Regions from separate parts of the Curtobacterium sp. MCSS17_007 genome, predicted to be linked through region 1. Evidence: predicted binding sites of a transcription regulator. Region 1 holds the regulator's gene; each other region holds the start of a gene.
The links. Region 1 encodes HrcA, which represses chaperone genes, less so after heat shock. Its sites were predicted from a motif close to TTNGCACTCGNNNNNNNCGAGTGCNAA; they were not measured.

Region 1 (10,525 bases):
ACCTTCGCGCCGTCCCACCGCGAGACGCTCCGCGCGGCCGACCACGGGACGATGCGGTCGACCCCGATCTCGGTGGCCGCCTGCACCGCCATCTCGTCACGACCACCCTTCGCGAGGGCCTGCACGAGCACGAGCGCGGGACGCGGCTCCGCCTCGACGGCGACGTCGTCGACCGTCAGGGTCAGCGTGTCCTTGCCGGTCGACGCGACCGGGCCGGAGACGACCGTGCCCCGACCGTCGGAGAGGCGCAGCGTCTCGCCGACGCGGACCCGCGCCACCGACACGGCGTGGCGGCCCTCCGCGCCGTCGAGCGAGACCGCGTCACCGGTCCCGACGCCGTCGAGGGCGCCGGGGCCGACGAGGTACAGCGATGCCATCAGAAGTTGAAGAACCGGTCGCGGAGCTTGCCGAACATGCCCTGCTGGAAGCGTGCGAGCTGCGGCCCGCCCGCCTTGTGCGACTTGGCGAGCTGCTCGACGAGCTGGCGCTCCTTGTGCGAGAGCTTCGTCGGGGTCACGACCTGCACCCCGACCCGGAGGTCGCCGCGGCCGTTGCCGCGGAGCTTCGTGACGCCGCGGTCCTTGATGACCAGGACGTCGGCGCTCTGCACACCCGGTCGGATCTCGAGCTCGACCGGACCGTCGAGGCCGTCGATCGTCGTCTGGGTACCGAGGATCGCGTCGGTCATCTGGACCTCGAGCGTCGCGAGCAGGTCGTCGCCGTCGCGGCTGAAGACGTCGTGGTGCCGCACCTTCACCTCGAGGTACAGGTCACCGGAGGGACCGCCGGCCGGGCCGACCTCGCCCTGGCCCGGCATCTGCAGGCGGAGGCCGGTCTCGACGCCCGCGGGGACGTCGACGGGGATCGTCCGCCGGGCGCGGACGCGACCCTGCCCCTGGCAGGTCGGGCACGGGTTCGGGATGACGGTGCCGTAGCCGCGGCACGTGCCGCAAGGGGCGCTGGTGACGACGTTGCCGAGCAGCGAGCGGACCTGGCGCTGGATGTGGCCGGAGCCGCCGCAGATGTCGCAGGTGCGCGGGCTCGTGCCGGGTGCGCAGCAGGACCCGTTGCAGGTCTCGCAGACGACGGCGGTGTCGACCTCGACGTCCTTGTGGGTGCCGAAGACGACCTCGTCCAGGTCGACCTCGATGCGGAGCAGGGCGTCCTGCCCACGCTCGGCTCGGCTCCGCGGACCGTTGCCGCGTCCGCCGCCACCACCGCCACCGAAGAAGGCGTCGAAGATGTCACTGAAGCCGCCCGCACCGCCGCCGAAGGGACTGTCGGCCTGCGGTCCGGCGTCGTACCGGCGCCGCTGCTCCGGGTCGCTCAGCACGTCGTACGCGTGCGTGACGTCCTTGAAGCGCTCGGCTGCGTCGGGGCTCGGGTTGACGTCCGGGTGCAGCTCGCGCGCCAGGCGTCGGTAGGCCTTCTTGATGTCGGCATCGGAGGCGTCCGGCTGGACGCCGAGGACGTCGTAGTGGTCTGCCACGTATCCCTCAGTCGGTTTCGGTTCGGTCGGTGGATCGCGGCGGTCGCCGCGGGTCGGTCTGGAGGCACGGACCACGTCCGCGGTGCCGCTCGCGCCGGGCGTGCGGCCCGGTCAATGTTCACCCAGCAGCTTGGACAGGTACCGAGCGACGGCCCGCACGGCGGCCATGTTCGTGCCGTAGTCCATGCGGGTCGGGCCGAGGACGCCCAGACGGGCGACCGCTCCCCCGCCGGCGAGGTACCCGCCGGCGACGATGCTCGTCGCGTCGAGACCGTACTCGGCGTTCTCCACGCCGATGCTCGCGGCGACGGCCACGTCGTCGACCTGCATCTCGCCGAACAACCGGAGCAGGGTCACCTGTTCCTCGATCGCCTCGAGCACGGGGAACAGACCGCCGGAGAAGTCCCGCTCACTCTTCGCCAGGTTCGCCGCGCCGGCCATCACCAGACGGTCCTGTCGGTTGGCGGCGACCTGCTCGATGAGCGTCGCGACGACGACGCCGCCGAGCGTCTGCGCGTCAGGACGCAGCTGCTGCGGCACCGCGCGGAGGGCCCGCGGGACGTCCTGCAGCAGGAGCCCGACGCTCGCACCGTTCACGACGGCGCGCAGCTCCGTGAGCGCGTCCTCTCCCAGGGGGACGTCCGTCTCGACGACCCGCTGCTCGACGCGGGCGGTGTCGGTGATGAGGACGACCATGAGCCGGGTGTCACCGAGCCGGACCAGCTCGACGTGCTGCACGCGGGCGCGCACCATCGACGGGTACTGCACGAGCGCGACCTGGTTCGTGAGCTGGCTGAGCAGGCGGACCGTGCGCCCGAGGACCTCGTCGAGGTCGTTCGGCGCCCCGAGGAAGGTCTCGATCGCGTGCCGCTGCGCGCTCGACAGCGGCCGGGCGGCGGCGAGGTGGTCGACGAAGACGCGGTACCCCTTGTCCGTCGGCACCCGACCGGAGGACGTGTGCGGTGCCGCGATGAGCTGCTCGTCCTCGAGCTGCGCCATGTCGTTGCGGATCGTCGCAGCGCTCACCCCGAAAGCGTGGCGCTCAACGATGGTCTTCGAGCCGACGGGCTCGCGTGAGGCGACGTAGTCCCGCACGATCGCCTTGAGGACCTCGAGGGAGCGTTCGCTGACCATCCGGACCCCTTCCGTTCGATGCTGGCACTCGGACGTGTCGACTGCTGATCCTACGCCCGACCACCGACCGTCCGGCACCGGAGCGGCCCCTCCCGGTACGCTCACCGCATGAGCTACGGACAGCAACAAGGCGGCCCGCAGGACGGCCCCTACGGCCAGCAGCCGGGAGGACCCCGGAACCCGCAGGGACCGCAGTACCCGGCCGGTTACACGCCGCCCCAGCCGATGTCCCCGGAGGACCAACGTCTCTGGGCCACGCTGACCCACATCGGCGGCATCTTCTTCAGCCTCGTCGTGCCGGTCATCGCCTACCTGGTGCTGCGCGACCGCGGGCAGTTCGTCAAGGAGCACACCCGCCAGGCACTGAACTTCCACATCACGATGGCGATCGCCTACCTGGTGGCGGGCCTGCTCACCATCGTCCTGATCGGGTTCGTGCTGCTCCCGATCATCGGGGTGCTCGTGATCGTGTTCGCGATCATCGCGGCGATCGCGGCGAACCGCGGCGACTTCTACCGCTACCCGCTCACGATCGAGTTCATCAAGCAGTAGGCCGCTCGGGCGGAGGTCAGTCGAGCAGCTCGCGGACGACCGCGTCCGCGAGCAGCCGGCCCTGCAGCGTCAGCTCGATCCGCCCCCGCACCGCGGCCGATCCGTCCACGAGCCCTCGGGCGATGAGACCGGCGACACGGCCACGGGCCTCCTTGCCGAGTTCCGCGGTGGCGAGCTCGCCGCGGACCCGCGCCGCGAGGAGCACGCGCTCGACGTACCGCGTGTCCGCGTCCAGGGTCTCGCGCCCGGCGGCCGGCGAATCCCCCGACAGCACCCGGTTCGCGTACGCGGCCGGGTGCTTGACGTTCCACCAGCGGGTGCCGGCGACCGCCGAGTGCGCGCCCGGGCCGACGCCCCACCAGTCGTGGCCCTTCCAGTAGGACAGGTTGTGCCGGCTCGCGTGGGTCGCGGGGCCGTCCGCCCCGTCGGTGCGAGCCCAGTTCGACACCTCGTACCAGGAGTACCCGGCGTCGGCGAGGGTCCGGTCGGCGAGCTCGTACATGTCCGCGGCCAGGTCGTCGTCCGGGGCCGGCAGCTCACCGCGCGCGACCATCCGACCCATCGCCGTGCCCTCCTCGACGATGAGCGAGTACGCGGAGACGTGGTCCGGTGCACAGGCCAGTGCGGCGTCGAGCGAGGTGCGCCAGTCGGCGAGCGACTCCCCCGGGGTCGAGTAGATGAGGTCCAGGCTGACGTCGAGACCCTGCTGCTTCGCCAGGTCGACCACCAACGGCACGCGCTCGGGGTCGTGCGTCCGGTCGAGGGTGGCGAGGACGTGCGGCACCGCCGACTGCATCCCGTAGCTCATGCGCGTGAAGCCGCCGCGCTGCAGGGTCGCGATCGACTCGGCGTCGACGGAGTCCGGGTTGGCCTCGGTCGTGACCTCGGCCCCGGGGACGATCCCCCAGGTGTCGTCGATCGCGCGGAGGATCATCACGAGGTCGTCGGCCGGCAGCATGGTCGGCGTGCCCCCGCCGAAGAACACCGTCGAGACGGGACGGCGCGGGACCCCTGAGCGCTCGAGCACCTCCGCCGCCCAGCGGATCTCCTGCACGGCGTGCCCGGCGTAGTCGTCGCGCCGCACGCCACGCAGCTCCGACGCCGTGTACGTGTTGAAGTCGCAGTAGCCGCAGCGCACCCGGCAGAAGGGCACGTGCACGTAGACCCCGAAGGGGACGTCGCCGGCGCCGGGACCGGGGGTGAGGAGGCCGTCCGCGGGTGCGGGGTCGGCGAGCGGGAGAGCACTCGGCATGGACTCCATTGTCGGCCATGATGGAGGCATGGAGCACCACACCGTCCCCACCACGGTGCTGTGGGACATCGACGGCACCCTCGTGTTGAACGCCGCGTCGCCGGGCAACCTCTACCACCTGGCGCTCGAGCGCGCCGTCGGCCGTGACCTCGTGCTGATGGTCGGGCACCAGCACGGCCGCACCGACGCCGGGCTCATCGCCGAGCACGTTCGCGCGCACGACCTCGACGACGCCCTCATCCCCACCGTGAGCCGTCACCTGCGCGACCTGACCGACGAGCGGTACGGCCGCGGTGAGCGCCGCTCCCCCGCACCGGGCGCGATCGCGCTGGTGCGCCGGTTCGCCGAGCTCGGGTGGCGGAACGGCCTGCTCACCGGGAACTCGGCGCACCGGGCACGGGTCAAGCTCGCCGGAGCCGGGTTCGACGTCGACGCCTTCGACTGGGAGCACTCGTACTTCGGTGACGAGGAGGTCGAGCGCACCGGGGTCACGTCGCGGGCCGCTGCGGCACTGGCCGGCACCCGCGCCGTCATCGTCGGGGACACTCCGCGGGACGGCGAGGCGGCCGACGCCGTGGGCATCCCGTTCGCGGCCGTCGCGACCGGGGTCTACGACGTCGACGCGCTGCGCGGCACGAGCGCGGTGTGCGTCGCGCGGGACTGTCTCCAGGACGCCGGTGTGCTCGAGGAGACGATCGCCGCACTGCAGCCCCTGCGCTGAGCGCTGCGGCTCCGGCGTCCGGCCGCGTTCTTCCGGGACCTCGCTGCGGCCGTGCCCGGTCAGTCGCCGCGGAGCGCCGCCAGGTACTTGGCCGCCATCACGCGCTGCTGCCGCCGCAGGAGCGGTGCCACGAGCGCCCACTTGCGAGACGCTGGCTGCGAGAACTGCCGGACCTGCAACCAGACCGATCCGTCGCTCGTCCGCTCGACCACGAACGACTCCTCGCCCGAGAGCGGGTGCCCCTCGAGCGTGCCGTAGGCGAAGCCCTTGCGGTCGGCCTCGTCGATGATCGACACGACGCGGACCGGCGCGTGGACCGTCTGCCCGAAGGCGTGCATCTCGAGCGTCGCCGTCGTGCCCGCCGTCAGCAACGGCGTACCGTCGGCGGCGAACTTCTCGACACGGGGCGTGCCGATCGAGGCGGGCGCGACCGGGACGCCGTGCTCGTCGAACGTCACCGGGTTGTAGCGGACCTCGTCGTCGTCGGGCTGGTCCTCGACGTGCACGCGGACACCGCTGCGCTCCTGGATCTGCCACGTCAGGGCCTGCGTGACCGCGGTCTCGAAGCGCGCGTCGCCGTGACCGATCCGTGCCCGGGACTCCGCCGGGGTGAAGCCCTCCGGCGGGTACGTCATGAGGTCCGCCGCCTGCGTGGCACCGACGGCGCCGTAGGTCAGGGCGGTCCGGTAGCTGCCGCGGGAACTCATGCCGCCCATCGTACCGGCGACACCGACCGCGCCGTGCCGAGCGCCGATCGCGGACGAGCGGCGACGCCCCGCACGGGGCGGGGCGTTGCTGCTACTTCTTCTTCTCCTCGACGTCCCCCGAGAGGGCGGCGATGAAGGCTTCCTGCGGGACCTCGACCCGGCCGACCATCTTCATGCGCTTCTTGCCCTCCTTCTGCTTCTCGAGGAGCTTGCGCTTGCGGGTGATGTCACCGCCGTAGCACTTCGCCAGGACGTCCTTGCGCATGGCGCGGATGCTCTCGCGCGCGATGATGCGTGCACCGATGGCGGCCTGGATCGGTACCTCGAACTGCTGGCGCGGGATGAGCTTGCGCAGCCGCTCGGTCATGAGCGTGCCGTACGCGTAGGCCTTGTCGCGGTGCACGATCGCGCTGAACGCGTCGACCTGCTCGCCCTGCAGCAGGATGTCGACCTTGACGAGGTCCGCCGCCTGGTCGCCGGTGGGCTCGTAGTCGAGCGACGCGTAGCCCTGCGTCTTGCTCTTCAGCTGGTCGAAGAAGTCGAAGACGATCTCGCCGAGCGGCATCTCGTAGCGGATCTCGACGCGGTCCTCGCCCAGGTACTCCATGCCGAGCAGGGAGCCGCGACGCGACTGGCAGAGCTCCATGATCGCGCCGACGTAGTCCTTCGGCGCGAGGATGGCCGCGCGGACCATCGGCTCACGGACCTCGACGATGCGACCGCCGGGGAACTCGGACGGGTTGGTGACCTCGGTGACCGAGTTGTCCTCGTTCGTGACCTCGTAGACGACGCTGGGCGCCGTCGTGATGAGGTCGAGGCCGAACTCGCGCGAGAGCCGCTCGGTGATGATCTCGAGGTGCAGCAGGCCGAGGAAGCCACAGCGGAAGCCGAAGCCGAGCGCGACGGAGGTCTCGGGCTCGTAGACCAGGGCCGCGTCGGACAGCTTGAGCTTGTCGAGCGCCTCGCGCAGGTCCGGGTAGTCCGAACCGTCGATCGGGTACAGCCCGGAGAAGACCATCGGCTTCGGGTCGGTGTAGCCCGGCAGCGCCTCGGTCGCGGGGCGCTGCGCGCTCGTGACGGTGTCGCCGACCTTGGACTGCCGCACGTCCTTCACGCCGGTGATCAGGTAGCCGACCTCGCCGACGGAGAGCCCCTTCGTCGGCTTCGGCTCGGGGCTGGAGACGCCGATCTCGAGGATCTCGTGCGTGGTGCGCGTCGACATCATCTGGATCTTCTCGCGCGGCTTGATCGTGCCGTCGATCATGCGCACGTAGGTGACCACACCGCGGTAGCTGTCGTACACGGAGTCGAAGATCATCGCGCGGGGCTCGGCGTCCACGGTGCCGACCGGGGCGGGGACCGTACCGACGACCCGGTCGAGCAGCTCGGGGACGCCGACCCCGGTCTTGCCGGACACCCGGAGCACGTCCTCCGGCTTGCCGCCGATCAGCTGCGCGAGCTCGGCCGCGTACTTGTCCGGGTCGGCCGCCGGCAGGTCGATCTTGTTGAGGACCGGGATGATCTCGAGGTCGTTCTCGAGTGCCAGGTACAGGTTGGCGAGCGTCTGGGCCTCGATGCCCTGTGCCGCGTCGACGAGCAGGATCGCGCCCTCGCACGCCGCGAGGGACCGCGACACCTCGTACGAGAAGTCCACGTGACCGGGGGTGTCGATCATGTTCAGCGCGAAGGTCTTCCCGTCGAGCTCCCACGGCATGCGGACGGCCTGCGACTTGATCGTGATGCCGCGCTCGCGCTCGATGTCCATGCGGTCGAGGTACTGCGCGCGCATCGCCCGCTCCTCGACGATGCCGGTGATCTGCAGCATGCGGTCGGCCAGCGTGGACTTGCCGTGGTCGATGTGCGCGATGATGCAGAAGTTGCGGATCGCCTCGGCCGGGGTCGCGGCGGGCTCGAGCGGCGCGGATGCTTGTGGGCTCACGGTTCCTCAGGGGTCGGGACGGTCGAACGATTGTCCCACGCCCGGGCGTCGGCGGCGCGCACCGCGCGCCGACCTGTGGAGACGGTACGGTCGCGCACCTCGCGTGCAGGACGGACGGGGGGCGCGAGTCGGGCCGGCACCGTGCCTCCGGTCCGGGCCGGTCCGGTCCGGTCCGGGCCTCCGGGCCGCGGGTGACACGTCGGCCCCGCCGCCGGCGCAGGCCGCGTCCGTCAGACGGACGCAGCGACGGGCGCCGGCAGCGCGCCGAGGCCACGGCGGAGGTCCTCCGGTGTGGCCGCGAGGCAGACGCGGATCCAGCCCTCGCCGGACCGACCGAACGCGCTGCCCGGCGCGACCGCAACGTGCTCGCGGTGCAGGAGGGCGAGGGCCCACTCGGCGACGTCACCGCCGGTCGCGTGGGAGACGTCCACCCACAGGTAGAAGGCACCACGCGGGTCGAGGTACCGGATGCCGGCGGCGTCGAGGACCTCCTTCGCCACGGCGAGGTTCACGCGGTAGTGCTCCCGGGCGTCCTGCACCGCCTGGTGGTCCCCGACGACCGCCGCGAGGGCGGCCCACTGGTCCGGCTCCGCGACGCAGCTGATCATCGCCTCCTGGACCGTGCGCATCGTCGGGCCGAGGCCCTTCGGCGTCACGAGGTACCCGACCCGGACCCCGGTCATGGCGTAGGTCTTGCTCAGTGAGAAGGCGGTGAAGACGCGGTCGTCCTCGTCGAGCGAGGCGATGCTGACGTGGCGGCTGCCGTGCGTGAAGTACTCGTAGACCTCGTCGCTGATGATCCAGAGGTCGTGCCGCTTCGCGAGGGCGAGCAGGGCGCGGAGGGTGTCCTCCCCGAAGACGGAGCCCAGCGGGTTCGAGGGCGAGTTCACGACGATCGCGCGGGTGCGCTCCGTGATGCTCGCCTCGACCGCCTCGAGGTCGGGCTCGAAGTCGTGCTGCGGCTCGAGCCGGTACGGCACCGGGGTCGCGCCGATGATGTGCGCGTTCATCGTGAAGGTCGTGTAGCCGGGGTCCGGCACGAGGACCTCGTCGCCGGGGCTCAGCACGAGCGTCATCGCCTGGAAGAGCGCCTGCGTCGCACCCACCGTCACCCAGACCTGCTCGAGGTCGACGTCGATGCGGTTCTCACGGCGGAGCTTGTCGCGGAGCGCCGTGCGGAGCGGGGCGATCCCGCCGTTGGGCGTGTAGTCGGTCCGGTCCTCGGTCCAGGCCCGGCGCGCGGCTTCCCCGATGTGCGGAGCGACGGGCACGTCGGGCTCACCGATCACGAGCATCGCGACGTCGGTGCCGTCCGACTGCAGCAGGGCTGCCTGCTCGTACACGCGGCGTATGCCGGAGGTGGGGACGGTGTCGATGCGCGGGGCGAGGGAGGGCACGTCGTCACGGTAGCCGCTCCGTGTTGCGGGGCGGTTTCGGGGCGCCCGGGCGCCGCGGTGCGTCCGGCGGTCACCGTGCACCGGCTGTCACGGTGCGGCGCCACGGCGTTGCGCTGCGTTGTCGGTGCGGGCTCGTGCTGGTAGAGTCGGTGGCTGGCTTCCGCGTTCCCCGCCCACGGGTGGAACGCGATGCGACCGAGGGCCCCTCTACCCAGAGGTCGCGACCACCCGTAGCAGACGAACAAGGAGCAACACGCATGGCGAACATCAAGTCGCAGATGAAGCGCATCAAGACGAACCTCAAGGCCCAGGAGCGCAACAAGGCCTACCGCTCGGAGCTCAAGACGGTCATCCGTCACACGAACGAGGCCGTTGCCACCGGCGACAAGGACAAGGCCACCGCGGCCCTCGCCCTCGCGTCGAAGAAGCTCGACAAGGCCGTCAGCAAGGGCGTCATCCACAAGAACCAGGCGGCGAACCGCAAGTCGGCCATCGCCAAGAAGGTCTCCGCGCTCTGAGCGTCTGACACCTCCACGAGAGCCCCGCACCGCTGGTGCGGGGCTCTCGTCGTTCCGGGGCGCACAGCCGGAGCACGCGCGTACGGCATCGACCCGCGCGGCGCTCGCGTCGAACCGCCGGGAGGCGCGACCCGCCTCAGCGGTCCTCTCCGCGTCGGGCGATGGTGCGGACCATCACCTCGAGTGCGTAGTGCGCGTCGCGCGAGCCGCCCTTCACCGCGGTGTCCGCTGCGGCGATGCTCGTGATCGCGTTCGCCAGCCCCGCCTCGGTCCACCCCGCGACGTCGCGCTGCGCCCGTTGCACCTGCCAGGGCGCCATGCCGAGTGCGGACGCCGCCTGACCGCTGGGGCCGCGGAAGGCGCTGACCTTCGCCATCGTGCGGATCTTGCTCGCGAAGGCGGCGACGATCGGCACCGGGGCCTCGCCCGTCGCCAGTGCGTGCCGCAGTTCGACGATCGCCGGCGCCGACCGTCCCGCGAGGGCGATGTCGGCGACCTTGAACGCGTTCGTCTCCACGCGACCGCCGTAGTACTTGTCGACGACGCGGTCGGTGATCTCCTCGGCCTCGTCCGCGAGCAGCTGCCGGCACGCCGCTGCGAGCTCGGCCAGGTCGTCCGAGAACGCCGCGACCAGGGTGCGGACCGCGGACGGTGCGATCTTCCGACGGGCCGCGCGGAACTCCGCGTTCACGAAGTCGATCTTGTCGGTGTCGCGCTTCAGCTCGTCGCACTGCACCTCGACCCCGCCGCCGACCCCGCTGCGGATCGTGTCGAGGAGCTTCTTTCCCCGCATGCCGCCGCCGTGCCGCAGCACGA
Region 2 (10,525 bases), 1.3 Mb from region 1:
GCCGGCCCCGGCGGCGACCGCAGCGAGGCCTTCCGGCTCGAGGTCACCACGGACGGCGTCACGGTGACCGGTGGTGGGCCCGCCGGTGTCTTCTACGGCGTCCAGGCGCTCCTGCAGCTGCTGCCCGCGGACGTGTACCGACGCGGGCAGGTCCGCACCGACGGGTGGACCCTCCCGGTCACGGTCGTCGAGGACGCACCGGCCTTCGCCTGGCGTGGGGTCATGCTCGACGTTGCCCGGCACTTCCGCACGACGGCCGAGGTCCTCCGCCTGGTCGACCAGCTCGCCGTGCACCGGATCAACCGCCTGCACTTCCACCTCACCGAGGACCAGGGGTGGCGCATCGAGATCAAGCGGTACCCGCGGCTCACCGAGGTCGGATCCTGGCGCACCGAGTCCCAGGTCGGTGCACACGTGCCGGACGCCGACGGCACGCTCCGGGTGGCGGGGAAGGACGGCCGACCGCACGGTGGGTCCTACACGCAGGACGACATCCGCGAGATCGTCGCCTACGCCGCCGACCGGTTCGTCACCGTCGTGCCGGAGATCGAGACGCCGGGGCACGTCCGCGCCGCGCTGGCCGCGTACCCGGAGCTCGGCGTGCACCCGGAGCGGCAGCTCGACGTGTGGACCGAGTGGGGCATCGCGCACGACGTCATGAACGCCGAGGAGCGCACCGTGCAGTTCTTCCGCGACGTCCTCGACGAGGTCGTGACGCTCTTCCCCTCGGACTACATCGGGATCGGCGGTGACGAGTGCCCGAAGGACCAGTGGGAGGACGACCCCCGGACGCAGGAGCGCATCCGGGAGCTCGGCCTCGCCGACGAGGAGCAGCTGCAGGCCTGGATCGTCGGGCAGCTCGCGGCACACCTCGGGTCGCACGGGCGTCGGGCGTTCGGGTGGGACGAGATCCTCGAGGGCGGGACGCTGTCCCCGTCGGCGACCGTCGTCTCGTGGCGCGGGCTGCAGGGCGCGATCACCGCCGCCCGACGCGGGCACGACGTCATCTCGACCCCGGACGACCAGGTCTACCTCGACTACCGGCAGAGCGACCTGCCGAACGAGCCGATCCCGGTGTCGATCGTGCTCACCGTCGACGACGTGTACGCGTTCGACCCGGTGCCGGCGGAGCTCACCGAGGAGGAGCGGGCGCACGTCATCGGCGGTCAGGCGAACATGTGGACCGAGCACGTCGACACCGTCCGGCGGCTCGACTACCAGCTGTTCCCGCGCGTCGTCGCGCTCTCCGAGGCCCTGTGGTCCGCGGACGTCGCTCGCCCCCGGGACGTCGAGGAGTTCCGCCAGCGGCTCGAGCGGCACCTCGAGCGGCTCGACGCACTCGGCGTCGAGTACCGGCAGGAGTCCGGCCCGCGTCCGTGGGAGGAACGGCCCGGCGTCCCCGGTCGTCCGCACAGCCGCGAGGAGCGCGCTGCGTACATCGACGCCGTGACCGCGAACATCGCGGACGGCGCGTAGAGCATCCGGACGGGAGGCGCGTCGCGGGGCCGACACGCGCCTCCCGTCCGTCGGTGGTGTCGGACCGGTGTCGCGGGCGACGCCCGAGGCGGGTTCAGTCGGCCGCAGCGGGGATGATCGACTCGAGCAGCCGGAGCACCCGCTCGCTGTCGACCGCCTCCGGGTCGAGCAGCCACTGCACCTGCAGCCCGTCGGACGCGGCGATGCCGAGGCTGGCGAGGTCGACGGGGTCGAGGTCGGCGCGGATCCGCCCGGCGGCCTGGTCGGCGGCGATGAGCTCGGCCAGGTCGGCCCGCAGGCGGGTGAACCGCTCGCGCATGAAGTCGCGCGTGGCGGGGTGACCCTCCTGCACGGCGTCGGCGGCGAGGGTCGTGTAGAGCTGCACGAGCCCGGGGACGCCGCGGTTCCGCGAGGCGCTCTCCCGCATGTCGCCGATCGCCGAGCGCATCCGGTCGGGGGCGTCCTGCTCGCGGACCTCGTGCTCCCGGTAGACGGCGAGGAGCAGCTCGTCGCGGCTCGGGAAGTAGTGCCGGAGGGCGGCGTGCGTGATGCCGAGGGCGTCCGCGACGGAACGGAGCGACGACGCGTCGACGCCCTGCGCGGCGACCATGCGGATCATCTCGTCGAGGATCTGCGCACGGCGTTCGGCTCCCTTGCGGTACCCGCCGCGCCGGGGCGGGGTCGCGTCGTCGTCGACCTCGTGCGTCATCCCCCCAACTTACCGCTGGAAGGTTTTCGCGCCACCCCGGGGCGCGGGCCGGTCAGGCGTCGTTCGGCTCGGCCGCGCCCTCGGGGTCGACCGTGTACTCGTCGACCGGGGTCGGCGTGCCCTCGGCGAGCGCGTCGGTGATCTGCGACAGGCACCGCGCGAGGATCTCGTTCTCCTCGCTCGACAGGTGGTCCATCACGCCCACCACGGCCTCGTGGAAGCGCGCGTAGGACGAGTCGATCTTCTCGGCGGCCTGCACCGTGGGCTCGAGCACCTGCGCCCGGCGGTCGGTCGGGTGCGGCACCCGCACGATGTCGCCCTTGGTGACGAGGCCGTCGACGATCTTCGTCACCGAGGCGTTCGAGACGTTGAGCATGACGGCGAGGTCCTTCGGGCCCATCGCCCGGCCGTCCCGGTGCGCCTGCAGCATGTAGCGGACGGTGAGGAACTCGTTCTTCGTCAGGCCGCTCTCGGCGCGTGCCTGCTCGAGCTGCTGCTCCTCGGCGTGCTGCAGGCGGAGCAGGGCGTCGACGGCGACCTTCGCGGCCTTCGACCGCGGCTCCCGGGCGTAGAGGTGCACGTGCTCACGGCGGACGACGGTCAGTGGCATCTGCTGGTGGGGTCTCTCTGTCGGGCGGGTCCGGTCGGAGCGGGCGGCTACGCGGTGGGCGCCGTGAAGAAGTCAGCGTACGACGGTTCGCTGCGCGTCGACAGGAGCGAGGGGTCCTGGACGCGGCGTGCCACGTAGGCGTCGATGACGGCCGGGTCGGTGAGTCCGACGCGCGTGTGGGTCGCGGAGACCCGTGACGAGCGCGGCATCCCGGAGTACGTGCTGTGCATGAGTGATCCCGCCTTCCTGCTTCGTTGCCGTCCTGGTCGGACAGCAGGAACTGTTTCACAACGCGAACAATCAGCGCAACGAACCTTCAGTCTTCTGTACGGTTCGCGCGGCCGGCCGGGAGTGCGGGCCGCGGGGACGGGCCAGGATGGGACCCATGGCCTACACCGCCGCGGACGACCGCTACGACTCCATGCCCTACCGCCGGACCGGCCGCTCCGGTCTCGACCTGCCACTGCTCTCCCTGGGCTACTGGCACAACTTCGGCGACGACAAGCCGTTCGAGACGCAGCGGGCGATCAGCCGCCGGGCGTTCGACCTCGGCATCACCCACCACGACCTCGCCAACAACTACGGCCCGCCGTACGGCGCCGCGGAGGTCAACTTCGGCCGCCTCATGCGCGAGGACTTCCGCCCCTACCGCGACGAGATGGTGATCTCGACGAAGGCCGGCTGGGACATGTGGCCCGGGCCGTACGGCCAGGGCGGAGGGTCGCGGAAGTACGTCCTCGCCTCGCTCGACCAGTCGCTCGAGCGGATGGGGCTCGACTACGTCGACGTCTTCTACTCGCACCGCCTCGACGCCTCGACGCCCCTCGAGGAGACGATGGGCGCGCTCCACACCGCCGTGCAGCAGGGCAAGGCGCTCTACGTCGGGATCTCCTCCTACGACGCCGAGCGCTCCCGCCAGGCCGTGGAGATCCTGCGCGACCTGGGCACGCCGCTCCTCATCCACCAGCCCTCGTACTCGATGCTCAACCGCTGGATCGAGGACGAGGGCCTGCTCGACGCCGCCGGCGACCTGGGCTTCGGCGTGATCGGGTTCACCGCGCTCGCGCAGGGCCTGCTCACCGGGCGCTACCTCGACGGGGTCCCGGAGGACTCGCGGGCCGCGGCCGGCAAGTCCCTCGACGCCGGGTCCCTGACGGACGAGGTCGTCGAGCACCTCCGGGCGTTGGACGACATCGCGTCCGAGCGCGGCCAGAGCCTCGCGCAGCTCGCACTCGCCTGGGCGCTGCGCGACGAGCGGGTGACCTCGCTCGTCATCGGTGCGTCGCGGGTCGAGCAGCTCGAGCAGAACGTCGCGGCGCTCGGCAACCTGTCCTTCACGGAGGACGAGCTGCGTCGCATCGACGAGCACTCGGTCGGCGTCCTCGACGTCGACCTCTGGTCGGGGGCCCGTTCCGGTCAGGTCAGCTGACGCCTCGACCCCTCCGACTCGGGTCGGATCGCGGAACGCAACGTGGGCGGTTGCTCGCAGCGGTAGGACGCTGCGTGCTGCCGCCCACGTTGCGTGTTGCGGAAGGGGCGACCGTCAGGACAGGCCGAGGCGCTCGTCGAGCAGCGCCAGGAGCCGCTCACGGAACGGGACCGACGACCAGCCGTGGTCCGCACCGTCGACGACCGTGAGTCGCGCGCCCGGCAGGAGTTCGGCGTAGCGGCGCCCGTACGACACCGGCACGATCGCGTCCTCGCTGCCGTGCACCACGTCGGCCGGCCCACGGTAGCCCGACACCGGCCCGTACACGTCGAGGTCGTCCTGCACGTCGGCGATGAAGGCGCTGCCCAGTGGCATCCCGCCGAAGTCGAACCAGCCGCGCTCCCGCACCGGGGCGAGCGGCTGCCCCTGGATCTCGTCGTGCTTCGTGATGTCGTCCACGACGACACCGGCGGGCGACCAGAGCGTGAGCGTCCTGACGAGCGACGGCACCCGCGCCGCGGCGAGCGCCGACTCCACCGCGCCGAGGCTGTGCGCGACGACGTGCACGCCCTGCCCGCGGTCCGCGGCCCGCACCATGGCGACGACCTGCTCGACCTCGTCGCGGATCGTGATGTCGGCGAACTCCCCGTCACTGACGCCCTGGCCCAGCCGGTCGTGGCTGCGGACGACCGCGCCGCGGGCGACCAGGTGCCGTGCGGTCTGCACGAACAGTTGGTGCCCGCCGAGCGCGCTGTCGCTGAAGCCGTGGACGAGCAGCACGGCCGGTGCGTCGGCGGCGGCGCCGTCCTCCGGCTCCCACTGCCAGCCGCGGATCGTGCGGCCGCCGTGGTCGAGCGTGGTCGGGGTGGTACGGGGGTCGACGCCCCGCAGTGGCGCGGCGGCCATCAGTTCGTCCGGTCCGCCCAGCCGGCCGGCAGGTCGCCGGGAGCGGTGTCGACCACGGTCTCGTCGTCCTCGCCCACGTGCTCGAACAGCGTGATGTGCGCGAACTCCGGTACGACGTAGATCGGGTACGTGGGGCCCTCGTCGCGGTACCGCTGCATCTCGTCCAGGTGGTCGTTCTGGAAGAGCACGGTCTTCGACCCGTCGAGCTCGATCCAGCGCGGGAAGAAGATCGTGCCGTGCAGGACGCGCTGCTCGGGGAGCACGTTGACGACGACGCTCGTGCCGGTCGGCTCGTTCCAGGAGACCTTGTAGACGCCGGCGGCGAGCGCCACGAGGTCGACGGTCTGGTCCTTGACCCAGCGACCACCGACGTGTCCGGTGTGGATGCGGTAGTCGATCGTCGTGGCGTTCTTCACGTACATCTCGTACTGCCAGCCGTTGGCGTACGTGTACACGAAGCGGTGGCCGACGATGCCGGACAGGTCCTGGGGCGGCTCGGGGTGCTCGACGGAGGTCTGGATGGTCATGCAGTCGAGTTTGCTCCCGAATTGGTTTTGTTGCAAACATCCACCGCTGCTAGGTTGCCGTGTGTGCAGGGGACGGACGGCTCGGACGCCACGACACAGGTGGCCCGCAGGCTCAGCGACCGCATCGGCCCCTTCCGCCGAGCGCTCCTCCGGACCTCCCGGGCCGTCGCCGACCTCCCCGACGTCCCGGACGCCCAGGTCGAGGTGATGCGCGCCCTGTCCGACAGCACCACCACTCCCTCGGCCCTGGCGCGGCGCCTGGGCCTCGCCCGGTCGACCGTGAGCAACCTCGTCTCGGCGATGGAGTTCGCGGGCCTCGTCGAGCGCCGGCTCGCGCCCGGCGACGGACGACGGACGGAGCTCCGGCTCACCCCCCTCGCCGAGGAACGCCTCACCGCCTACGACGAGGCCTCCACGACCGTGCTCGTCGAGGCACTCGGACGCCTGTCGAGCGAGGACCGGGACGCCCTCGCCGCCGCGCTCCCCGCTCTCGAGCGCCTCCACCGCGAGATCGCGCACCGCGACGTCTGACAGCACGGGCGCACTCCCAGCGGTCTCCGAGCGGCTTCTTGGCACTCCTGAGGGGAGAGTGCTAGAACGGACGGCAGTTGAGTCGAGGGGACTCAACGAGGACCACGAAGGAGTTGATCTCGATGACGATGCAGTTCGACCCGTTCCGCGAGCTCGACCGACTCGCCGGCTCCCTGCTCGGTGCCGGCGCCGGTGCTCCCCGCTCCATGCCGATGGATCTCTACCGCACCGGTGACCACTACGTCCTCGACGTCGACCTGCCGGGCATCGACCCCGGCTCGGTGGACGTCGACGTCGACGGCTCGGTGCTCACCATCCGCGCGGAGCGCACGCTCGGCGCCCCCGAGGGATCGCAGTGGCTCACGCGCGAGCGCCAGCCGGGCACGTTCGTCCGACAGCTGACGCTCGGTGACCACCTCGACACCGCGCGCATCAGCGCCGCCTACGACAACGGCGTGCTGAGCGTCACGATCCCGGTCAAGGAGTCCGCGAAGCCGCGCAAGATCGACGTCACCACCGGTGGCGGGGCGCAGCAGCTCGCGGTCGGCAGCGGTTCCGCCGAGTAGTCCGGAGGGCGCCGGTGACGACAGTCCTCAACGCGCTCCTCGCCGTGGTGGTCGTGACCGCGGGCCTCGTGGTCACGAGCCTCGATCGCCGGACGGCCGCCCTGCTCGGTGCCGGTGGCAGCACGGTGGGCAGCTTCCTCACCTGGGTCGTCGCTCCGCGGGCGTGGACCGACGTGGCGATCGTGCCCTGGGTCGCGGCCGTGGCCGGGACCGTCGCGTGCATCGCGCTCTGGAGCGCGGTGCGCCTCTACTCCGGCATCTTCGAGCCGACGCGCGCACCGCGTGACGACGACACGGCCGCGCTGGCGACGGTCGGTGCGGAGACGTGACGGCGTGACCACGTGACGGACGGGAGGCCCGGTGCCAGCTGGCACCGGGCCTCCCGTCCGTCTGCGGTCACTTCAGGGGACCGACCGGCGGGACCGTCACTCCTTGTTGAACGTGTCCTGCACGAGCCCCGCGGTCTTCTCGACCACGTTGGGGATCTCGGTCGTGCCGTAGAGACGGACGTCCGGGTGTGTGGGCGGCGGCATCGGCACCGAGGTGGTGGGGCCGTCGTGGTACGAGTACTCGCCCTTGCCGTCGAACGACGGACCGCTCGCCCACGGGCCGTCGGCCGCCGCCTTGCCGTCGGAGAAGTTGAGGTACTGGTAGTTGACCTCCTGGTTCTCCTTCGACTGCGGGAAGTTGCTGGGCACGGGGAACCCCTCGACACCCTTCTCGCGGAGCTCGGCCGCGGCGGTCGCCCACATGTTCTGGTGCATGGTGTCGCGGGCGATGAGGAACGAGAGCAGGTCCCGCACGCCGTGGTCGTCGGTCATGTGGTAAAGCCGGGCGGCCTGGACGCGGCCCTGCATCTCGGCGTTCTCGTTGGCGGTGAAGTCGGCCAGCAGGTTGCCGGACGCGGTGATGTACGAGCCCTGCCAGGGGTTGCCGTTGCTGTCGACCGGACGCGCGCCGGCGCCGGCGACGATGGCGTGCTGCACGTCCGTGCCGCCGACGATCGCGGCGACCGTCGGGTCGTCCTGCAGCGCGTCCTCGGTGATCCCGAGCGGGCTCTTCTCGAGCAGCTGCGCGATCATCGTCGCGAGCATCTCCACGTGGCCCATCTCCTCGGCGCCGATGCCGAACACCATGTCCCGGTACTTGCCCGGGATGTGCATGTTCCACGCCTGGAACTGGTACTGCAGGGCGACGGAGATCTCACCGTACTGACCGCCGAGCACCTCCTGCAGCTTCCGGGCGTAGATCGCGTCGGGCTTGTCCGGGGTCGCCTTGAACTGGAGCTCTTGCTTGTGGAAGTACAACTCGTTCTCCTGTCTGGTTGGTGGTGGTGGTCGCTGGGGGGTTCAGAGGATCGGCGTGCCGCCGGTCACGGCGACGCGGGCGCCGGACACGTAGCTGCCGTCGTCGCTGGCGAGCAGCACGTAGACGGGTGCCAGCTCTGCCGGCTGCCCCGGGCGGCCGAGGGGCGACTGCTTGCCGAACTGCTCGACCTCCTCCGGCGGCATGGTCGACGGGATGAGCGGCGTCCAGATCGGTCCGGGCGCGACACTGTTCACGCGGATGCCGCGCTCCCCGAGCAGCTGCGCGAGCGCGGCCGACAGGTTCGCGACGCCGGCCTTCGTGACGTCGTACGGGGCGAGGTTCGGCTTCGGGTTGTCGGAGTTCACCGAGCTCGAGCCGATGATCGACGACCCCGGGCCGAGGTGCGGCAACGCAGCCTTGACCAGGTGGAAGTAGGCGCTGAGGTTCGTCGCGAGGGTGTGGTCCCACTCCTCGTCGCTGATCTCCTCGATGGTCTCGTGCGTCATCTGGTACGCGGCGTTGTTCACGAGGACGTCCAGACCGCCGAGCTCCTCGACCGCGGTGGCGATGATCGAGCGGCAGGTCGCCGGGTCGCTCACGTCGCCGGGCAGGAGCACGGCCTTCCGACCGGCCTCCTCGATCCACCGCTTGGTGTCCTGCGCGTCGTCCTCCTCCTCGGGGAGGTAGCTGATCAGGACGTCGGCACCCTCGCGAGCGAACGCGATCGCGACCGCCTTGCCGATGCCGCTGTCGCCGCCGGTGATGACGGCGCGCTTGCCGGTGAGCTTGCCGGAGCCGCGGTACGACTGCTCGCCGTGGTCCGCCGTCGGCGTCAGGTCCTGGTCGCTGCCCGGGGGCTGCTGCTGGTCGGTCATGTGACTCCCTGTCCTCGCGGTTCGGTCGGGCCGCACGCGGGCGGCCCGGTCGTCGGAGCCCACGGTCGGCCTCCGGCTCTGGGTGCCCGTCCGGTGTGGACGGATCGCGCGGTCGCCGTGTCCGGATCGCGCAGGCGGGGTGCACGCGGACGGTGTCGGTGTCGATCGCACACCCGGGTGCCCGGGCAGCGGACGATCGATCCGGCCCGCCGTCGCTTCGTCCTGCAGGACGACCCCCTTCGTCCCTCCGCCCGATGCCCCGGTACCGACCCGCGCGCCAGGCTCGGTGGCATGGAGAGTTCGACCAAGCACGTGATCGCCACCCTCGCCACCTGCGCCGCGATCGTCGCGGTCACCGCCGCGGCACTCGTCGCGATGTCGCCCGTCCCGTGACGGACGACCTCCGACCAGCGGTGCGGCGCCGGCAGCGCAGGCGGGCAGGGCCACCACCCGCCACCGGTCGACGGGGCCGTGCGAAGATCGAGCCGTGACGGACCGGCGCACGTTCCTCCGGCCGCTGCGGACCCGGTCGATCGTCGTCGACGCCGTCTGGGCGGGGATCGCCGCGCTGGTCTTCAGCGCGCCGATCGACCTCGAACTCGAGCACGCCAGCCCCTTCGCGGTCGTCACCGCCTGCGTCGCGATCGCCCTGCGCCGGCTCACGCCGAGCGGTGCCATGGTCGTGACGGTCGCGCTCGGCGCCGTGCAGGTCACCGGTGGCGAGCGTCCGTCGCTCGTCGACCTCGCCATCGCCGTGGTGATCGGGACGGTCGCCGTCGTCGGGACCCGGACCGAGGCCGTCCTCGCCGGACTGCTCGCCGTGGTGGCCGGAGCGAGTGCATCCATGTACCTCTCCACCACCGGTTACCGCTACGCACTGCTGCTGAACGGTCCGAGCGACCAGGTCGCCCTCGTCCTTGCGGCACCGGCCCTCGTGCTGCTCTCGGTGTGGGCGGCGGGTCTCGCCGGTCGTGCCGTCCGGTCGCAGAACGCCGAGGCCCGGCGCCGTGCCGACGCCGAGGCAGCCGCCAGTCGCGCCGAGGCCGTGGCCAACCGGGCCGAGGCCGTCGCCACGCGTGCGGTGGACGAGGCCGAGGCCGAACGCATCCGCGCCGACATCGCCCGCGACGTGCACGACGTCGTCGGCCACTCGCTCGCCGTGATCATCGCCCAGGCCGACTCGGTGCCGTTCCTCGACGACGAGGCACGCATCCGCGAGGTCAGCGCCACCATCGCGAGCACCGCGCGCAGCTCCCTCGTCGAGGTCCGCCAGGTGCTCGGGCACATCGACGGCTCCGACGCCGCGACCGACCCGACGTCGTTCGAGGAGATCGTCCGCGGCATCCGCGAGGCGGGGGTCGACGTCGAGCACGCCGTCCGTGGGACCGCGCGGCCGCTCGGTGCGGTGCACGGCACGGCCGCTCGACGGGTCCTGCAGGAGATGCTCACGAACGCGCTGCGCCACGGGGTGCCCGGCGGTGCCGTCGAGGTCCGCGAGACCTGGCGGTCGGCGGACCTCGTCCTCGAGGTCGAGAACGGCGTCCCGACGAGTGCGCTCCCCGTGGGCGGCGAACTCGGCCTCGAGGAA
Region 3 (10,525 bases), 1.5 Mb from region 1:
GAACGCCCCCTGATCCGCGTTCCACGCGCCGAAGGGCCCGGACGGCCATCCGTCCGGGCCCTTCGTCTCCCGATGTCTGGGGCCGGCAGCGGGACTCGAACCCGCAACCCCCGTATTACAAGTACGGTGCGCTACCAATTGCGCCATGCCGGCTGACGCGCCCATCCTAGCGGCGGACGCGTCGGGGGCTCACTCGCTCTGCTCGGAGAAGTTCAGCGACAGCGAGTTCATGCAGTAGCGGTCACCCGTCGGGGTGCCGAAGCCGTCGGGGAACACGTGCCCGAGGTGCGAGCCGCAGTTCGCACAGCGGACCTCGGTGCGCACCATGCCGAGCGACTTGTCCTCGATGAGCTGCACCGCCTCGGGCCGGACGGACTCGTAGAACGAGGGCCACCCGCAACCGGAGTCGAACTTCGTGCCGCTCTGGAACAGCTCCGCGCCGCACGCCGCACACGTGTAGATGCCGGCGCGCTCCTCGTCGAGCAGCTCGCCCGTCCACGGCCGCTCGGTCCCGGCCTGCCGGAGCACGGCGTACTGGTCCGGGGAGAGCTCCTCGCGCCACTGGGCGTCCGACTTGTCGACGTTGTACGCCATTGCTTCCTCCTGCTTCCGGTCGGGGCTCGATGGTGATGCCCGACCCCTTCAGTAAACTCGCGACGATGTCCGAGCATTCCGTCCGCCACGCCCGCTGGACCCGCCTGACGACGGACGAACTGTACGGCATCGTGCGGCTGCGGAACCGCGTGTTCGCGCTCGAGCAGCGGGTCACCGCTGACGACTTCGACGGTCGCGACCGCGAGCCCGACACCGAGCACTGGTGGTTCGGAGCGGACGACGATCCGGTCGGGTACCTCCGCCTGGTCCGGCCCGCGCCCGACGAGGCGCACCCCGCCGGGTCCGTCGCCCCGGCCTGGGTCGTCGGCCGGGTCGCCACGCACCCCGAGCACCGCGGCCGCGGGATCGCCAGCAGCCTGGTCGCCGCCGTGCTCGGTGCGCACGGGCACGAGCCGTTCGTCCTGCACGCCCAGGAGTACGTCGCGGGCCTGTACGAACGCCACGGCTTCGTCCGGTTCGGCGAGCCGTACGACGAGGCCGGCATCCGCCACGTCGGCATGCACCGCCCGTGACCGGGACGCACGAGCGGTACGCCGCCTACGCCGAGCGCATCGCCCCGGTGTCGCCGTCGTACGCGGCCTGGGCGCGGTCCGTCGACGGCGATCTGGTCGCGCTCCTGGACGCGGTCCCCGAGCAGCAGCGGCAGCCGGAGCTCGTCTTCGCGGTCGCACGGCGACTCGGCGCGGACCCGTCGGACCCGGGGTCCCTGCGTGCGCTCGGCCGGGAGGCCCGTCCCGCCTTCACAGCGGCACTCGCCACCGCCACGGTGCAGGCCAACGACCCGCGGCGGCTCGGTCCCGTCGTCCCGGTGTTCGCGGCGCTCGCCGCGGCCGACGAGCGGCCGCTCGGGCTCGTCGACGCCGGGGCGGCGGCCGGACTCTGCTCGATCCCGGACCGCGTGACCCTCGACCACCGCACCCCGGACGGCGTCGTCCGGGTGCACGCCGCCGTCGCCGAGCCCTCGGTGCACCTGACGGTCGAGACCAGCGGGACGGCCCCCGCGCCGACGACGACCCCGATCCGCATCGGCGCGCGGGTCGCGCTCGACCCGAACCCGATCGACCTCGCCGAGCCCGGGGCGTTCGACCGCCTGGTCGAGGCCGTCCCGCCCGAGGCGACGGACCGCACCGCCCTGATGCGCGAGGCAGCGCGCGCGACGCTCGCCGTGCCTCCCGTCCGGATCCGGGGCACGTTGCCGGGTGACCTCGACCGCGCCCTGGACGCGCTGCCGGACGGCGTCCGACCGGTGGTGCTCACCACCGGGACCCTGGTCTACGTGCCCGGGGCGGACCGGCAGCGCGTGGTGGACCGGCTCCGCGAGCGCGGCGTCCACTGGGTCGCCCTCGAGCGGACCGGCATCCTCCGCGGGGTCGCCGAGACCCTGCCCGCCGACGTGGACCCGGCGGACCCGGACGCCTTCGCCACGGTCTCGCTCGACGGCGTCGCCCTCGCGGTCTGCGACCCGTTCGGCGTCCGCGTGCGCTGGTTCCGGCGGCCCGGAGCCTGAACCGGGCTTCGCGACAGTCCAGGTGCGTGCCAGGGTGCAGCTGCCTGCCACCCCTACGATGTGCGAGACCCGTGACCGAACCGTGACCGGAAGTGCCGTGACCGCCCTCCCCACCGACGAGCTCAGTGAGCTCGACAAGCGCGTGCTCGCGTTCGAGCACGACCGGGCGCAGCACGACCGCACGAAGGAAGCGGACATCCGGGTCGAGTTCGACATGTCGCCGGCGCGGTACTACCAGGTGCTCAACCGCGTGATCGACCAGCCCGCCGCGCTCGCGTTCGACCCGCAGCTGGTCGGTCGACTGCAGCGGCTCCGGCACGCACGCACCCGAGCACGAGCGGCGCGCTCCTTCGTCGCGCCCCCTGCCACGCCCGATCCCCGTGAAGAGGAACGATGACCGAGAGATTCCCGCGAGACCGGTTCGACGACGTCACCGACGGTCCGCGCGTCGGCGCGCACCGTGGTGCCCGGCGCCGTGGGCGCGGCTGGGCGGCGTTCGCCTGGGCCGCGCTCGCGACCGGGGTCCTCGTGCTCGTCGGCGTGCTCGTGCTCGCGCTCCTCAACGGCAGCTACTCGTTCCCGGGCGCGACGTCCTCGCCGTCGCGCTCCTCGAGCCCGTCCGCGACCGCGTCGGCCGGGCCCTCGGAGCCGTCGGAGACGGCGTCCCCGACCGAGGAGGCACCGGGGGCGGCATCACCAGCTGACCAGGGTGCGACGAGCGTCGTGGTGCTCAACGGCACCACCACGACCGGTCTCGCCGCCCGCGCGAGTGCGTCGCTCACCTCCGCGGGGTGGAAGGTGACCTCGACGGGGGACGCCGGCACGACGGGCGCGACGACCTCGACCGTCTACTACCAGCAGGCGGAGCAGCAGGCCGTGGCGCAGGGCGTCGCGGACGCCCTCGGCATCACGGCCGTCCAGCAGTCGGCGGCCTTCCCGAACGCCGACGTCAGCGTCGTCCTCGGCGCCGACTACGGCGGCTGACGCGCTCGGCGGACGACGTTTGTGACAGGCGTGTTTCCGGCACGTTGATTTCTGACGGAATCGTCGTGAAAGAACGTCACACCCCTTGCCCTGTCGCTCCCCGTGGGCAAGAGTCATCGCCAGACGACGACCGTGTCGTTCGCAACAGCAGCACCAGGGAGCAAGAGATCATGGCCAACGGAACCGTGAAGTGGTTCAACGCCGAGAAGGGCTTCGGCTTCATCACCGTGGATGGAGGGGGCCAGGACGTGTTCGTGCACTACTCGGCAATCGACATGTCGGGGTACAAGGTCCTCGAGGAGGGCCAGGCGGTGACGTTCGACGTCGGGACCGGGGCGAAGGGGCCGCAGGCCGAGTCCGTCCGACCCGCCTGAACCCGGGCAACACCACGCGACGCGCCGTCCCGTCTGGGGCGGCGCGTCCGTCGTGTCCGGGGTCGGGGCGGCCCGGACCGGTCAGGCGCGAGGCCCCCGGGCTCGCACCGCGACCAGGTCGACGCGCTCGTGCCGCAGCATGTCCTGGGAAGACGACCCGGGCCTCCCGGCTGTGTTGCACTCGCACCCGGCGAGTGCCAGAATCGGCGTTGGCACTCGCTCACGCTGAGTGCCAGCACGACCCCCATGACGACGTCCGGGAGGGACGAGAAACTCACATGGCTAAGATCATTGCTTTCGACGAGGAGGCCCGCCGTGGCCTCGAGCGCGGCCTGAACACCCTGGCCGACGCCGTGAAGGTGACGCTCGGCCCGCGCGGCCGCAACGTCGTCCTCGAGAAGAAGTGGGGCGCCCCCACGATCACGAACGACGGTGTCTCCATCGCCAAGGAGATCGAGCTCGACGACCCGTACGAGAAGATCGGTGCGGAGCTCGTCAAGGAGGTCGCCAAGAAGACCGACGACGTCGCCGGTGACGGTACGACCACCGCGACCGTGCTCGCCCAGGCGCTCGTCCGCGAGGGCCTCCGCAACGTCGCCGCCGGTGCCGACCCCGTGTCGCTCAAGCGCGGCATCGAGAAGGCCGTCGCCGCCGTCTCCGACCAGCTCCTCGCCAACGCGAAGGACATCGAGACGAAGGACCAGATCGCCGCGACCGCGTCGATCTCGGCCGCTGACTCCACCATCGGCGAGCTCATCGCCGAGGCGATCGACAAGGTCGGCAAGGAGGGCGTCGTCACCGTCGAGGAGTCGAACACCTTCGGCACCGAGCTCGAGCTCACCGAGGGCATGCGCTTCGACAAGGGCTACCTGTCGCAGTACTTCGTCACGGACCCGGAGCGCCAGGAGGCGGTCTTCGAGGACCCGTACATCCTGATCGTCAACTCGAAGATCTCGAACATCAAGGACCTGCTGCCGGTCGTCGACAAGGTGATCCAGGCGGGCAAGCAGCTCCTCATCATCGCCGAGGACGTCGACGGCGAAGCCCTCGCGACGCTCGTCGTGAACAAGATCCGCGGCATCTTCAAGTCCGTCGCCGTCAAGGCCCCGGGCTTCGGTGACCGTCGCAAGGCCATGCTGCAGGACATCGCGATCCTGACCGGCGGCCAGGTCATCTCGGAGGAGGTCGGCCTCAAGCTCGAGAACGCGACCCTCGACCTGCTGGGCAAGGCCCGCAAGGTGATCATCACCAAGGACGAGACCACGATCATCGAGGGTGCCGGCGACGACGAGCAGATCGCGGGCCGCGTCCGTCAGATCCGCTCCGAGATCGAGGCGACCGACTCCGACTACGACCGCGAGAAGCTCCAGGAGCGTCTCGCCAAGCTCGCCGGCGGCGTCGCCGTCATCAAGGCGGGTGCGGCGACCGAGGTCGAGCTCAAGGAGCGCAAGCACCGCATCGAGGACGCTGTCCGCAACGCGAAGGCCGCCGTCGAGGAGGGCATCGTCGCCGGTGGTGGCGTCGCGCTCATCCAGGCGTCCGTCGCGCTCGACTCGCTCACCCTCGAGGGTGACGAGGCGACCGGTGCGAACATCGTCCGCGTCGCGATCGACGCGCCGCTCAAGCAGATCGCGCTGAACGCCGGTCTCGAGCCGGGCGTCGTCGCCGCCAAGGTCCGCGAGCTCGAGTCGGGTCACGGCCTCAACGCCGCGACCGGCGAGTACGTCGACCTGGTGGCCGCGGGCATCATCGACCCGGCCAAGGTCACGCGCTCGGCGCTGCAGAACGCCGCGTCGATCGCCGGTCTGTTCCTGACCACCGAGGCCGTCGTCGCCGACAAGCCGGAGAAGACCCCGGCCATGCCGGCCGGCGACCCCACGGGTGGCATGGACTTCTAGTCCCGGTAGCCGGAAGGGCCCCGCACGCAGCGCGCGTGCGGGGCCCTTCCGCGTGCGGGGCGGGGCGGGGCTGGTGCGGGGGCTGGCGCCGGGGGAGTCCCGGTCGCACGACTTGCCGCTCAAGTTCCTCCGCGACGGCAAGTCGTGCGCCGGCAACGACCACGCGCGGCACGTCGTGCGACGGGAACGCAGGTGCTTTTCCCGCACAGGAGGCTCGGCGGGTGGCAGTCTCCACAGCTGCGCCCGCCTCGACCGGCGGTGACCCTCCGTGGGTCCAGCATGCACTCATGTCCACCCCGCGCGCATTACCTGAGGGCCTGGCGGATCGGGTCTTCACCGTCGCTGAAGCTCGTCGGTCCGGCGAGGGTACGAGCCGCATGCGCCGTGCTGATCTCCGGCGTCCCGTCCACGGCGTCCGCGTACCTCGTGATCGCGAGGCCAGCCTGGTCGAGTGCATCGCCCTGGTGCTCCGGCCCGACCAGCGCTTCAGCCATGCGACCGCCGCCAGCCTGTGGGGAGCGCCGGTGCCGAGGGAACACCCTGGAGGATCGCAGGTCCACGTGGCGACCGTCGGAGCAGCAGGCCTCATGCGTCGCCCGGGCGTCACTGCTCACCGTGTGCACGACGATGACACCGTCGAGCAGGACGGCGTCCCGGTCAGCGCGCCCGCCCGCGCCTGGGCGGAGTGTGCCACCCTCTTCGACCTCCGGGCGCTCGTCGTCCTCGGCGACCACCTCGTGGGACGCGCGGGGCTCGCCACGGTCGAGGACCTCGCGCGGGCCCTCCGTCCACGCGGGCGCGGAGTCGTCCTCGCACGGGCTGCGCTCGAAGCCGTGCGACCGGGGAGCGAGTCACCCATGGAGACGCTGGTCCGACTCGACGTCGTCGATGCTGGCTTCCCGGAGCCCGTGCTCAACCACGAGGTGTTCGACGAACGCGGGACCTTCCTCGGACGGGTGGACATGTGCTGGCCCGGGCTCCGTATCGCACTCGAGTACGACGGCGACCACCACCGCGAGCGCGACGTCTTCCGGCACGATCAACGCCGTGGGAACGGGTTCGCCGTCAACGGGTGGATCGTGGTGCACGCGACGGCTGCAGACGCGGCTCGACCCGCGGTGCTGTTCGAACGACTCCGCCAGGCCTTCGCCGCCCGGACGTGAACCGATCCGGTAGCTCGCAGGTCCCTCCGGGGGACTGGGCCCGTTCAGCCGAGTCGCACGACTTGCCGTCTGCGGCCGTTCGAGTCGCACGACTTGCCGCCTCGGGCGGAGATGAGCGGCAAGTCCTGCGACCGGAACGGCGGCCGGCGGCCGGCGGCCGGCTCGCCGGGCGGCCGGGCGGCCGGCTGCCGGGCGCCCGTCAGGCGGCGGGGGACTTCGGGGCCGGGGTGTAGTCGCGGGGGAGCAGGGGGAGCCAGACGCGGAAGGTGGCGCCACCGCCCTCGGTGTCGAACACCTCGACCGACCCGTTGTGTGCGTGCACGATGCCGGACACGATCGCGAGACCGAGGCCCGAGCCGCCGGTGTCACGCGCGCGCGAGGTGTCCGCACGCCAGAAGCGCTGGAAGATCTTCTCGCGGAGCTGCGGCGGGATGCCCTCGCCGTGGTCGATGACGTCGATGTGCGCCATGCCCCGCTCGTCGTCCACGCCGATGCCGATCTCGATCGGGTCGTCGTGCTCGGTGAACCGCATCGCGTTGCCCATCAGGTTCGTCACGACCTGACGGATCTTGTTCTCCTCCGCCAGCACGATCGGCGGCCGTGCGGGGAGCACGACGGTCGGCAGCGGGCTGGTCTCGTCGGTCGGGGCGACGCCCTCGACGCCCATCGCCCGGTTGCGACGTGCTCGGAGCCGCGCGATCGTCTGCCGTGAGAACGCGATCGGTCCGGTCGTGTTCGCCGAGGGCGGGGAGACCGGGGCCTCGCCGGTGTCGGTCTGCCCGGAGGCACCCGGGCGCACCGCCTGCGGCACGCTCACACCCGTGACGGAGTCCTCGACGAGCACCTGGATCTCGCGGTCGGGGTTGGACGCCATGGTGTCCAGCGCGGAGTCGCGGGCGATCGCGACGAGGTCGACCGGTCCGAGTTCGAGCGGCTTGGACTCGTCGATGCGTGCGAGCTGGAGCAGGTCCTGCACGAGCAGGCCCATGCGCTGGGCCTCCTTCTCGATGCGCTCCATCGCCTGGGCGACGTCCTCTTCCTTGCGCAGGGCACCCATCCGGTAGAGCTCGGCGTACCCGCGCAGCGACACCAGCGGGGTGCGGAGCTCGTGCGACGCGTCGCCGACGAAGCGCCGCATCTGGTCGATCGTCCGCTCGCGGTCCTCGAATGCCGAGTCGATGCGCTCGAGCATCGCGTTGAGCGAGCGGTTGAGCCGGCCCACCTCGGTGTTCGGGGTGTCCGCCTCGAGTCGTTGGTTGAAGTCGCCGGCGGCGAACCGGGCGGCCGTGTCCTCGACGTCGCGCAGCGGGTCGAACGTGGCGGTGACGAGGAGTCGGGTGAGCATCGCGCCGAGCAGGATCACCGAGATGCCGAAGCCCAGGAAGATGACCGTGAACCGCGCGATGGTCTGGTCGGTGTCGGCGCTCGAGACGGCCACGAGCACGAAGCCCGTCTCGGTGGTGCCGCTCGACTGGTTCTGCAGCGAGGCGGGGATCACCTGCGCCCGCCACTCGTGGGCGTGCTGGCTGTCGTACAGCGAGAAGCGCTGCGAGCTCTGCGCCGCACCGGCGAAGTCGAGGGAGCGGATGTCCGGTCGGCTCGATGCCCGTGTCTGGCAGATCTTGTCGCCACGGGCGTCGTAGGCAGCGACGTACGCGCTCTGCGAGAGGACGACCGACAGCGTGCAGTACTGCTGACCGTCGCTGATGTTCTGGCCCTCGAGCTGCTCGGTCGTCTGCTTGACCGTGTTGTCGAGCTGCTGCATGAGGTAGGTCGACAGCACCGTCATGGTGCCGAGGCCGGCGACGAGCAGACCGAGCGCGACGAGCAGCACCGTGATCCCGGTGATCTTGGTGCGGAGGGAGATCCCGTCCCACCAGCGGCTCATTCGCGTGTGCATGCTGCCCCAACGATAAGCGGCGACCGCCCGGTGAAACCGGACGGTCGCCGAGTGCTCGGCGTCAGGACGCCTTGGTCGCCTTCAGCATGTAGCCGAAGCCGCGCTTCGTCTGGATGATCGGCTCGGTCGAGTACTGGTCGAGCTTGCGGCGCAGGTAGGAGATGTACGACTCGACGATGCCCGCGTCGCCGTTGAAGTCGTACTCCCAGACGTGGTCGAGGATCTGCGCCTTCGACAGCACGCGGTTCGGGTTGAGCATGAGGTAGCGGAGGAGCTTGAACTCGGTGGGCGACAGCTCGATCTGTGCGTCGCCGATGGTGACCTCGTGCGTGTCCTGGTCCATCGTCAGTTCGCCGGCGCGGATGATGGCGTCCTCTTCGTCGTTCATCGTGCGACGCAGGATCGCCTTGATGCGCGCGACGATCTCGTCGAGGGAGAACGGCTTCGTGACGTAGTCGTCGCCGCCGACGGTGAGACCGGTGATCTTGTCCTCGGTGTCGTCCTTCGCGGTGAGGAACAGGATCGGCGAGGTGTAGCCCGACGAGCGGAGGCGCTTGGTGACGCCGAAGCCGTTCATGTCGGGGAGCATGACGTCGAGGATGATCAGGTCGGGCTCCTCCTCGAGCACCGCGGAGATCGCCTGGGCACCGTTGCCGACCGCGCGGACGGCGAACCCGGCGAAGCGCAACGAGGTCGTGAGGAGGTCGCGGATGTTCGGCTCGTCGTCGACGATCAGGATCTTGGGGCCATCGGTCATGCGCCCATCCTCTGACCGTTCCCTAGAGGTTTCCTGGGAGCGGGTCGTGTACTGGCTACGCGGCGGCCAGGACCTGGTCGGCGTCGAGGATCGTGTACGCGTACCCCTGCTCTGCGAGGAACCGCTGGCGGTTCTGTGCGAAGTCCTGGTCGACGGTGTCCCTCGTGACGAGCGTGTAGAACGACGCCGGCAGGCCGTCCTTGTTCGGGCGGAGCAGACGACCGAGGCGCTGCGCTTCCTCCTGCCGCGACCCGAACGAGCCGGACACCTGGATCGCGACGGTCGCGTCGGGCAGGTCGACCGAGAAGTTCGCGACCTTCGACACCACGAGCACGTCGATGGAGCCCTGTCGGAACGCCTGGAACAGCCGCTCACGCTCGTCGACGGGCGTCGAACCGGTGATCTCCGCCGCGTCGAGCGAGGCGGCCAGGTCGTCGAGCTGGTCGATGTACTGCCCGATGACGAGGATCTGCTCGCCGTGGTGCTTCCCGATGAGCTCCCGCACGACCGGGGTCTTCGCCGGTGACGTCGCGGCGAGCCGGTAGCGCTCGTCGTCGCCGGACGCCGCGTACTCCAGGCGGTCCTGGTGGGGCAGGTCGATCCGGACCTCGTAGCAGGCCGCGGGCGAGATGTAGCCCTGCGCTTCGATCTCCTTCCACGGGGCGTCGTACCGTTTCGGCCCGATGAGCGAGAAGACGTCGCTCTCGCGGCCGTCCTCGCGCACCAGGGTCGCCGTCAGTCCGAGCCGCCGGCGCGCCTGGAGGTCAGCGGTCAGCTTGAACACGGGCGCGGGCAGCAGGTGTACCTCGTCGTAGACGATGAGGCCCCAGTCGAGGGCGTCGAGGAGTGACAGGTGCGTGTACTCGCCCTTCCGTCGCGCGGTGAGGATCTGGTAGGTCGCGATCGTGACCGGGCGGATCTCCTTCGACGTGCCGGAGTACTCGCCGATGTCCTCCGGCGTGAGCGTGGTCCGGCGGAGCAGCTCGTCACGCCACTGGCGGGCGGACACGGTGTTCGTCACGAGGATGAGCGTCGTCGCCTTCACCGTGGCCATCGCACCGGCGCCGACGAGCGTCTTGCCGGCGCCGCAGGGGAGCACGACGACGCCGGAGCCCTGCGCGAAGAACGTGTCGACGGCCTGCTCCTGGTAGGGGCGCATGTGCCACGACGCCGTGTCGAGGTCGATCGGGTGCGGCTGCCCCGGCGTGTAGCCGGCCAGGTCCTCCGCCGGCCAGCCGAGCTTCACGAGCTCCTGCTTGACCTGCCCGCGTGCCCAGGGCTGCAGTTCGATCTCCGAGGACGAGCGCTGGTCGCCGAGCAGGGGCTT

Region 2: DEJ22_RS00155 (Hsp20/alpha crystallin family protein) is a predicted target of HrcA. The motif match lies at 6,227-6,253, and genes of this name have one in related genera.
Region 3: groL (chaperonin GroEL) is a predicted target of HrcA. The motif match lies at 3,690-3,716, and genes of this name have one in related genera.

The regions. Positions count from the first base shown of each region.
Region 1 is NZ_CP126257.1:1,347,433-1,357,957, reverse strand. Features, by position in the region: gene DEJ22_RS06385 (16S rRNA (uracil(1498)-N(3))-methyltransferase) at 1-377, opposite strand, end outside; gene dnaJ (molecular chaperone DnaJ) at 377-1,489, opposite strand; gene hrcA (heat-inducible transcriptional repressor HrcA) at 1,601-2,623, opposite strand; gene DEJ22_RS06370 (DUF4870 domain-containing protein) at 2,732-3,175, shown strand; gene hemW (radical SAM family heme chaperone HemW) at 3,192-4,427, opposite strand; gene DEJ22_RS06360 (HAD family hydrolase) at 4,456-5,148, shown strand; gene DEJ22_RS06355 (DUF1990 domain-containing protein) at 5,208-5,855, opposite strand; gene lepA (translation elongation factor 4) at 5,947-7,794, opposite strand; gene DEJ22_RS06345 (pyridoxal phosphate-dependent aminotransferase) at 8,025-9,191, opposite strand; gene rpsT (30S ribosomal protein S20) at 9,449-9,709, shown strand; gene holA (DNA polymerase III subunit delta) at 9,846-10,525, opposite strand, start outside.
Region 2 is NZ_CP126257.1:27,456-37,980, reverse strand. Features, by position in the region: gene DEJ22_RS00195 (beta-N-acetylhexosaminidase) at 1-1,476, shown strand, start outside; gene DEJ22_RS00190 (TetR/AcrR family transcriptional regulator) at 1,571-2,185, opposite strand; gene DEJ22_RS00185 (MarR family winged helix-turn-helix transcriptional regulator) at 2,238-2,795, opposite strand; gene DEJ22_RS00180 (hypothetical protein) at 2,843-3,025, opposite strand; gene mgrA (L-glyceraldehyde 3-phosphate reductase) at 3,181-4,224, shown strand; gene DEJ22_RS00170 (alpha/beta hydrolase) at 4,339-5,130, opposite strand; gene DEJ22_RS00165 (phenolic acid decarboxylase) at 5,130-5,657, opposite strand; gene DEJ22_RS00160 (MarR family winged helix-turn-helix transcriptional regulator) at 5,721-6,188, shown strand; gene DEJ22_RS00155 (Hsp20/alpha crystallin family protein) at 6,311-6,754, shown strand; gene DEJ22_RS00150 (hypothetical protein) at 6,769-7,083, shown strand; gene DEJ22_RS00145 (manganese catalase) at 7,180-8,061, opposite strand; gene DEJ22_RS00140 (SDR family oxidoreductase) at 8,104-8,937, opposite strand; gene DEJ22_RS00135 (sensor histidine kinase) at 9,425-10,525, shown strand, end outside.
Region 3 is NZ_CP126257.1:2,891,080-2,901,604, reverse strand. Features, by position in the region: tRNA gene DEJ22_RS13775 (tRNA-Thr) at 78-153, opposite strand; gene msrB (peptide-methionine (R)-S-oxide reductase MsrB) at 190-594, opposite strand; gene DEJ22_RS13765 (GNAT family N-acetyltransferase) at 660-1,127, shown strand; gene DEJ22_RS13760 (DUF2332 family protein) at 1,124-2,122, shown strand; gene DEJ22_RS13755 (DUF3263 domain-containing protein) at 2,220-2,519, shown strand; gene DEJ22_RS13750 (LytR C-terminal domain-containing protein) at 2,516-3,106, shown strand; gene DEJ22_RS13745 (cold-shock protein) at 3,277-3,480, shown strand; gene groL (chaperonin GroEL) at 3,759-5,378, shown strand; gene DEJ22_RS13735 (hypothetical protein) at 5,684-5,872, opposite strand; gene DEJ22_RS13730 (hypothetical protein) at 5,996-6,541, shown strand; gene DEJ22_RS13725 (sensor histidine kinase) at 6,741-8,441, opposite strand; gene DEJ22_RS13720 (response regulator transcription factor) at 8,503-9,198, opposite strand; gene DEJ22_RS13715 (DNA repair helicase XPB) at 9,254-10,525, opposite strand, start outside.